Microbulbifer sp. A4B17: one gene and its partners. The protein of the gene in region 2 interacts with the protein of the main gene of each other region in a pairwise test. Links are inferred from orthologs where the notes say so. Each region holds a gene or a part of one and is shown on either strand. Other genes may lie near its edges.

Region 1 (2,735 bases), 140 kb from region 2 along the record:
GCCGCTTTGAGAAGCGGCAGAGTCTCCTGCAGAATCCTTCCTTTTGTCAGTGCGATTGTAATTTGTGCAGTCATTATGGTTTACGCCAGTCCGTCAATCGGCTTTAAAGATAATTTGGCAGCAACTAGCCCGGAACACGCCGAATATTCGCGCCGAGCTGTCGAAGCTTCTCTTCGATACATTCGTAGCCGCGATCGATATGGTAAATACGGTCCACCATAGTGGTACCTTCCGCCACCATGCCAGCAATAACCAGGCTGGCTGATGCACGCAAGTCAGAAGCCATTACAGGAGCACCCTTGAGTTTTTCAACACCGGTAACAATTGCCGTGTTGCCCTCCAGTGTGATATCCGCTCCCATTCGATTCAGTTCATGCACCTGGATCAGGCGGTTCTCAAAGATTGTCTCGACTACCGTACCCTTTCCTTCCGCCACAGCATTCATTGCTGTGAACTGCGACTGCATGTCAGTGGGGAAGGCAGGGTAAGGCGCTGTGCGAAAGCTCACCGCTTTAGGGCGATTGCCTTTCATATCCAGCTCAATCCAGTCGTCGCCACAACTTAAGTGGGCGCCGGCCTCTTCGAACTTGACCATCACCGCATCGAGGATATCAGCGCGAGTATTGAGCAACCGAACTTTACCTCTCGCCGCAGCAGCTGCAGCCAGGAAAGTGCCGGTTTCAATACGGTCAGGCATAACGGTGAACTTGCAGGGGGTGAGCTTGGGAACACCGTGAACACGCAGGGTGTCAGTGCCAACCCCTTCTATCTGAGCCCCCATCGCGATAAGGAACTCTGCCAAATCGACGATTTCAGGCTCCCGCGCAGCGTTGTGCAGAGTCGTAGTTCCCTCTGCTAGTACCGCTGCCATCAGCAGGTTCTCAGTGCCACCAACCGTCACCTTCTCCATGACGATATTGGCGCCCTTAAGGCGACCATTGGAGCGAGCCCGGATAAAGCCACCATCGATAGTAATCTCCGCACCCATAGCCTCGAGGCCCTTAAGGTGTATATCGACCGGTCGACTGCCGATTGCACAACCTCCGGGGAAGGAAACATTTGCCACCCCATGCCTGGCCAGCAAGGGCCCAAGCACAAGAATCGAGGCCCGCATGGTCTTAACCAGCTCATAGGGAGCAGTCAAGTCATTTACTGAACGGGGGTCTATTTCAACACCCAGCTTTTCATCAATAGTGACATCACACCCCATACACCTGAGCAGGGTAATCATGGTGGTAATATCGTTGAGATGCGGCAAATTATCGATTTGCACAGGCCCGTCAGCCAATAAAGCAGCAGCCAATATTGGCAAGGCTGAGTTCTTCGCGCCGGAGATGCGCAAAGTTCCGGAGATTGGGCTGCCGCCCTCTATTATCAACTTATCCATTCGATCTCTTATCTAGATCGCCAACACCTCAGCGGCAATGGCAGGTTAACGACTGGCTTCTTCTGGAGTCAGAGTCTGCATTTGCACGGCATGCAAGGTGCCATCGGCGATTTTTTCACCAAGAGCGGCATAGACAAGCTGTTGTTTTTTTAAGCGACTCAGACCTTCGAAGGCACTGCTCACCACAGTCACCATCAGATGACTACCTTCGAAAGCCACTTCAACAGTGCTATCGGGAATTTGCCCTTCGATCAGGGACTTGATTTCGTCTGGTTGCATAGGAGGGAATTGCGATTAGTTAAAAACAGCACGCAAGTGTACTTGAATCAATCGGAGTGCGCAGCTGCGCACTCCGAAGTTCGCAGATCAACTCACTTTATTCGCTGCATCGTCTGCCGCCGACCAATTGGAAATCACCTTATCGATATCTCCATAAGTCTGCATTGACTGCGAGAACTGGCTGCGGAAAGTTTTACCCAGGTTAACTCCGTTTAGAATTACATTGATCAACTTCCACTGGCCCGCTCGATTGCGCACCAAGGTATACGAAACTTTTGTGATCCCCTCTTTACTGCGAACTTCCTGCAGCACATTGACGCGATTGCCCTGCGGGGTAGTACCAGGGTTAACCACTTTTACATCAAGGTCGCCAAAATTTGCCACACCGCGGGCAAATGTTGCTACCAGGTCACGGCGGAAAGCATTCGTAAAGCGTGAGCGCTGCTCCGCGGTCGCCTGCTTGGCATAGCGCCCCATAACACCCCGAGCGATAAAGTCGAAATCAACAACTGGGGTCAGCACCCCCTCAACAGCACTGTAATATCTTTGCGGATCTGAATTTGCATACTGAGCGTTGGAGCGAATTACACCCAGCAACTCATCGGAAACCCCTTTAATCATTACATATGGATTTTGGGCTGCATTGGCTGCAGGCACCGCTGCAGACGCAAAAACAACACAAAGCGCAAACCTAATCCACCGCGACAAACCGTTCCGGCCAATCCAAAATGATGCGTTCACAAATTATCTCCAATTAGCAAATCATTCCTTGGACGCATATGGCAGAATTTAGTGCCATAGCAATACCACATATCAACCTTCCCGCAGCCCAACTGAGAGTGTGTCGATCATCCATTGAGTGACATAGCTGACAGCGGAGACGGCAAACTATACCATGGCCGCACCCGGTAATGTGGCGGTGTACGAGTGTGTCATTTGACACTACTGAGAAGAATACTGGCTTTTTCCACCGCCAGCAGCCCGCTAATATAGATTAGCACGACAGCAAAAAGTCGAGTCCTTATCGAGAACTGGGCTCATATGACAAAAATTATCCACGCTGTCACAT
Region 2 (2,840 bases):
CAGATAGGACACTCACAGCAAGCCGCACCTAATATCCGCTACCTTCAGGAGCCCAAGAGTATTACGGATTTATTCAGACACGCCTTTGTTGATCTCTTCGTAATCCACGTGAAATTCGACAGTGATCAACCTTAATTCAGGACATGAGTCCGTTAACAAAAGATCAACCCAAACACTTTTATATCCGAGGTAGCCATTCAATGAGTCGGTTAGATGGCAAAAATTCAAAAGATGGGGTCATTTAATTTAGAGATGAAATTAATTATTCAAGCGCCATCCGAGCTAAAAAAAATTTTTGGCTCAGCTTATAGTTACTTGCGTTTCACCTGTACATATAAATAAGAAGCATTATTAATATCGAGCATGAAAATATTAGCCTCAACTAAAATACGTAACCCATCAATAAAAGGCGGTTAATATTCGAAATAAATGACTTATTATTGTATTGTTCACGCAACCTAAATGAGAATTATTTTCGTTGCCATTTTCGGCTAAATTTGCGTTAAAACCCTTGTTTTTCCTGCATTCTGCAAGAAAAATTATTTCTTGACTTGCCGCAAATCGCAACGCAAACTCAGCCCCGATTGCAGCTGAAACCCTAAAATAAAATTAGGTAAATCAGGCAGCCGCAGACTTTAGTGACTAATAATCTTTAGTAGCTAAAAATATCAACTAATCTCTAGCGACTAACAAATAGGAACCCTCTGCAAACCTTATTGAGTTGGCAGGGCTTCAGGAGCACAGGCTATGAAAGGCGACCCCAAGGTAATTGAGCATTTAAATAAAGTACTGGGTAATGAACTGGTAGCTATTAACCAGTATTTCCTGCATGCCCGCATGTACGACAACTGGGGTTTAAAAGAGCTGGGCAAACAGGAATATCACGAATCCATCGATGAAATGAAGCACGCCGATTGGCTGATCGAGCGCATTCTTTTCCTCGAAGGTATTCCAAACCTGCAGCACCTGGGCAAACTCCTGATCGGTGAAAATACCGAAGAGATGCTCAAGTGCGACCTGAAAATTGAATCAAAAGCCATTCCCGACTTGCGTGAGGCCATCGCCTACTGTGAATCTGTGCGGGATTACGGCAGCCGTGAATTGCTGGAGAAAATCCTCGAGTCTGAGGAAGAGCATGTAGATTGGCTGGAGACCCAGCTGGAACTGATCGACAAAGTTGGCATTCAAAACTACCTGCAAACTCAAATGGAAACTGCAGCCGGCCACTCTGGCAAGTAGTTTAAGCTTTCTCACAGGAATAAAAAAACCGCAGTTTCCGCTGCGGTTTTTTTTGTTCTTACAATGCGCTGCCGCTTTCGCCAGACAGCAACATTAGAACTACAGCGAAAGCTAACCCTCGTCTTCGCTCTCTGCTGATGCCTCATCGATCAGGGTTTTCAGCTCGCCGTTCTCATACATTTCCATAATGATGTCACAGCCACCGATCAACTCGCCCTTAACCCACAGCTGGGGGAACGTCGGCCAGTTTGCATATTTGGGCAGCTCGGCACGGATATCTGGATTAGCCAGGATATCAACGTAGGCAAAGCGCTTGCCGCAAGCCATCATCGCCTGGGAGGCCCGCATGGAAAAGCCGCACTGGGGGGCATTGGGGCTACCTTTCATATAGAGCAGAATGGTGTTATCAGCGATCTGCTGCTTGATGTTCTCCAGTGTATCCATAAGCGTGAAAAACCTCAGGTGGTCGAAGCAAAAAGTAAATGTGTATGCACCGCGCCGTTACTGACGCCGCACAGGGGCAGCCATTGTACCCCAGCGAGGCGCTCAATAAGTACACCCTACTGTTGATGATGGCAAAAACCCCAAATCTAACTCCCTTGGCACAATGTTGAGGATTCAGCCATACGGATAACGCACACGACATAAAGGCTGTGTTACTATTGCTCAAACCAATATAAAATGCAGATTGAAACCTAAAAACAGAATTTTCTGCGGAATAGAGATAACCCAGGCAATAAATACCTAAGGAGATGCCCCTGTGGCCACCCCGACACTCATGCAGAACTACGGCGAAAGACCCCTCACCTTGGTGCGGGGAGAGGGCAACTATGTATGGGATGATCAGGGGCGACGATACCTGGATGCCATCTCTGGAATCGCCGTATGCGGCCTCGGTCACTGCCACCCCAAGGTAACCCTGGCCCTGCACGAGCAGGCCCGAACCCTGTTGCACGTATCCAACCTTTACAATATCCCTGCGCAGGAGCGGCTGGCAGATAAACTTGTACAGATGTCCGGTATGGACAATGTATTTTTCTCCAACTCCGGCGCAGAAGCCAATGAGGCGGCCATTAAATTGGCTCGACGGTTGGGTAATAGTCGCAACCTCAGGACCCCTCAAATACTGGTAATGGAGGGAGCCTTCCACGGCCGCACCCTCGCTACCTTAACCGCAACCGGCAATGAAAAAGTGCAGGAAGGCTTCGGCCCACTGCCCGAGGGCTTCCTGCGAGTGCCTTTTAACGATACCGCAGCTATCGAGAAGCTCGCGTCTGAAAGAGATGACATTGTCGCAATTCTGGTAGAGCCGGTTCAGGGCGAAGGTGGTGTACGAGTCCCCTCCTCAAACTATCTAAGTAAATTGCGGGAACTCTGCGATCAAAATAATTGGCTCTTGATGCTGGATGAAGTGCAAACCGGCAATGGCCGCAGCGGCAAAATGTTTGCCTACCAACACGCTGGCATACTCCCCGACGTGGTGACCACAGCCAAAGGGCTGGGCAACGGCGTCCCCATAGGGGCCTGCCTGGCAAGAGGAGTGGCCGCGCAATTATTTTCTGCGGGCACCCATGGATCTACCTTTGGCGGCAACCCCCTCG
Region 3 (3,042 bases), 2.0 Mb from region 2 along the record:
GCATGGTGCCCGCCCCCATATCATCTGGACCGCGCTCTACACGTGGAACATGGGGAGAGCCTTCATTTATTAATGGCATCTCCAGTTGGTGGCAATTAAGGCAGCGAGGGTGGAGGAGGACCTCTACGATAGTTTCCCAGTCCTGATGTCCCGGTGCGTCGTTGGCTGCCTCTTGCTGAGAGGCTTCTTGACGCTGATCGCATCCGCTTAACAGGAGGTAGACTAAGGCGCCTAAGGCCAATAGTGAGCGTAAAGGAACTATGCCTGGCCGTATTTTCATTCGGCTTGCCTTTAAATTGGGTTTCACCCTCAAAACATAATTGGGCTTGAGGTCTAGTGACAGTCTCAAGATTGATTAGGGCGTCAAAAGATAGACTTGGCGGGTCCAGTTCTGTTGACTGGTGACTGATTGTTCATATACGGGAATTTAGGCGCCGAAGTACGTGGTATGATAGGCGCCTTGTACTTATTTAATTCTGGTTTAGCAGGGCGCAATTGTTAGCGTCTAGGAGAGAGTATGTCCTGGTTAGGGGCGGGGTTAGGTGCTGGCTTTGGCTTTATGATTGGTGGTCCAATCGGTGCGGCATTAGGGGCCTGGATTGGCAGCTCATTTGGTTCCAGTTTGCAGCAGCGACTGGGAAAAGCTGCTTCGGCCCTGAGCAGGGATGGAGCTCAAACTATCTTTATCGTCACTCTGTTTTCGATGCTGGCGAAAATGGCTAAAGCTGATGGCTTGGTTTCTAAAGCGGAAGTGGAATTTATAGAAGGATTTATTCGAAATAACCTCCGTTTGGGAGCTGAAGAACGCAAGCATGCGATCCGAATATTTGAAAATGCCAAGACTGACAAGTACAGCATTTATGATTACGCAAAACAGTACCGCCAGTTGGTTCGCGATGAGTCAATGCGGGAGATGGTGTACCGCTTGTTATTTGCTGTTGCTTATGCCGATGGTGAATTACATAGCGCGGAAGAGGAAATATTAAGACGTATCACTATCGATCTAGGGCTGCATGAATCCCTGTTTGCCGCAATGCAAAATGAGTTTGCCCATGGAGGCAGGAGTACAGCTGTAGCTCTTGAACAGCATTACGCGGTGTTGGGATGCACTCCAGAGACCAGTGATAAGGACCTTAAATTGGCATATCGAAGAAAGGCTGCAGAATATCACCCTGATAAAATCGCTTCAAAAGGCTTGCCTGAAGAATTTATGCGCCATGCCGATGACCAGATGAAAAGTATTACTGTCGCATATGAAGCGATAGTTGAGGCGCGAAAGCAGAGGGCGAAGGTTGTCAGTTAGGTTTTCGTAATTTGCCTTTAATATAAGGAGTTAATAGATGAGTCTTGTCGAGACAATAAAAGAAAAGTTGACAGTAGAATTTTCCCCTCAGCATATTGAAGTGCAATGTGAAAGTCATATGCACAATGTGCCTGCAGGCGCTGAAATGCACTTTCGGGTCGTGTTAGTGAGTGAGGCTTTCAATTCGGCAAGAAAAGTTCAGCGTCACCAAAAAGTCTATGCGGCTTTGTCCGAGGAAATGGCCGGTCCCATACATGCTCTCGCGCTTCACACATACAGCCCTGAAGAGTGGGAAGGGCAGGCTCCTCAGAGCCCTGAGTGTCAGGGAGGCGGAAAAAAGTAGTACTAAGCGCTTTATTTAGTGCGGTTCGGGTGGGCCCCAGCCTAGGGGTCTACGGTGATTTTCCTGCAAGCTATCTACCCAGAATTTTTCTGGTTTCTTTTTGTGCCATCTAAAGCTTAACGAGTCCCCTGATAGTTGTAATTCCGACACTTCACTGGCGCTTCTCTTGGTTTATATTTTTAGATCTCTTCAGTCCACACTTGCACTAGCGATCACTAGAATTCCTAAAGGCGCCTATCCATTTTAAAAATCACACTTTTAATGGAAAAATTAAATGCCAAGAAATGGTTTAAGTGCCAAAAAACAATAAATACTTTTTTATACGCCAACATTTGATTGTTTTATCTACAGCTGTTACTTCGTGCGACTAGACTGACCATTGATTGGGCTGATTGCTGTTTGATCTGCTGAATATCAATGGAGTTACCACAAATGAAGATGACGCGTATTCTGATCCCCGTTATGACGCCCCTCGCCTTAGCAATCTCTAGTGTCGCTTCGGCAGGACCGGCTGGCTATGCCCCTCCCCCACCAAAAACCCAGGAGTTCAAGGTTCGAATTGGTGCGGCCTACATCTCACCCAATTCGGATAATGTCACGTTTGCTGACAGGTTCCTCTTGGGGGATGATGATTTTATTGATGATTGGGGTGCATTCCGCTCCAACGTCGATCCCAGTGATGAGTGGGGCTGGTTTATCAATGTAGAGTGGCGGGCCACTGACCACATGAGTGTATCCCTGAGTTACACCCAGGGTGACCGTCACACAGGAGGAGACCGCAGACCCTGGTTGTATCGTTTTAATCGAGATTTTGAAGATAATTTTCGCCACGGTGACTTTCTCAGATGGAAGCCTCAAATTACGGCCGCCTATCTGAATTATTACCCTCTCGATCCCAGCTGTATGGTTCAGCCTTATATGGGAGTTGGTATTAACTACACCGACTTTACCGATGAGCGCCTGAGAAATTGGGGTTGGTGGCGTGAGGTTGATGACATTGACATCTTCCGCCCCTGGGACCGTGGACGCGCAAATTTGAGCGACAACTGGGGTTACACATGGCAAATCGGGGTTGACTTTAACTTCGGTCACGATAGTAGCTGGCTGATTAACCTTGCAGCTATTTACTATGATGTTGATACCGATATTGAGGTTGATGCTTCCTGGTTTGATGTTGATAACGATAATTTCTTTTATCGTCACAGATTCGGTGGTGATTATGAATTTGACCCCTGGTCATTCAACATCGGTGTAGGCTACAAGTTTGATTTCCACTGGTAATCAAGATGTAGTGAAGTAAAGGGCGCTTCGGCGTCCTTTTTTAATTATGTAGCCCCTGAATAAGGCTGTAATATTTCTGCGAAGCTGCGTTTTGGTTATCTGTCTTGTATAAGCC

What was found. The genes of interacting proteins can lie anywhere in the genome.
Region 1: the proteins of grxD (region 2) and BTJ40_RS17080 interact in binary tests that used the Escherichia coli proteins (3 or more experiments, as listed by UniProt). The link is inferred for Microbulbifer sp. A4B17 from one-to-one orthologs.
Region 3: the proteins of grxD (region 2) and BTJ40_RS07700 interact in binary tests that used the Escherichia coli proteins (3 or more experiments, as listed by UniProt). The link is inferred for Microbulbifer sp. A4B17 from one-to-one orthologs.

What each region holds. Positions count from the first base shown.
Region 1 is NZ_CP029064.1:3,881,944-3,884,678, forward strand. The notes cover bases 50-2,732. They hold BTJ40_RS17080 (BolA family protein), read right to left. Parts: upstream 1,667-2,732; coding sequence 1,433-1,666; downstream 50-1,432. Other genes in these bases: hisG (ATP phosphoribosyltransferase), read right to left, coding at 50-74; murA (UDP-N-acetylglucosamine 1-carboxyvinyltransferase), read right to left, coding at 125-1,387; BTJ40_RS17085 (phospholipid-binding protein MlaC), read right to left, coding at 1,754-2,407. In the rest of the region: more of hisG, read right to left, coding at 1-49. UniProt on the Escherichia coli protein: Involved in cell resistance against acid stress.
Region 2 is NZ_CP029064.1:3,744,786-3,747,625, forward strand. Bases 18-2,805 are described here. They hold grxD (Grx4 family monothiol glutaredoxin), read right to left. Parts: upstream 1,684-2,805; coding sequence 1,351-1,683; downstream 18-1,350. Other genes in these bases: bfr (bacterioferritin), read left to right, coding at 748-1,239; BTJ40_RS16520 (aspartate aminotransferase family protein), read left to right, coding at 2,000-2,805. Outside these bases: more of BTJ40_RS16520, read left to right, coding at 2,806-2,840. UniProt on the Escherichia coli protein: Monothiol glutaredoxin involved in the biogenesis of iron-sulfur clusters.
Region 3 is NZ_CP029064.1:1,717,806-1,720,847, forward strand. Bases 4-2,993 are described here. They hold BTJ40_RS07700 (BolA family transcriptional regulator), read left to right. Parts: upstream 4-1,340; coding sequence 1,341-1,646; downstream 1,647-2,993. Other genes in these bases: BTJ40_RS07690 (hypothetical protein), read right to left, coding at 4-280; djlA (co-chaperone DjlA), read left to right, coding at 518-1,303; BTJ40_RS07705 (OmpW family protein), read left to right, coding at 2,079-2,927. Also shown: more of BTJ40_RS07690, read right to left, coding at 1-3. UniProt on the Escherichia coli protein: Transcriptional regulator that plays an important role in general stress response. Has many effects on cell morphology, cell growth and cell division. Acts by regulating the transcription of many genes, including dacA (PBP-5), dacC (PBP-6), ampC and mreB.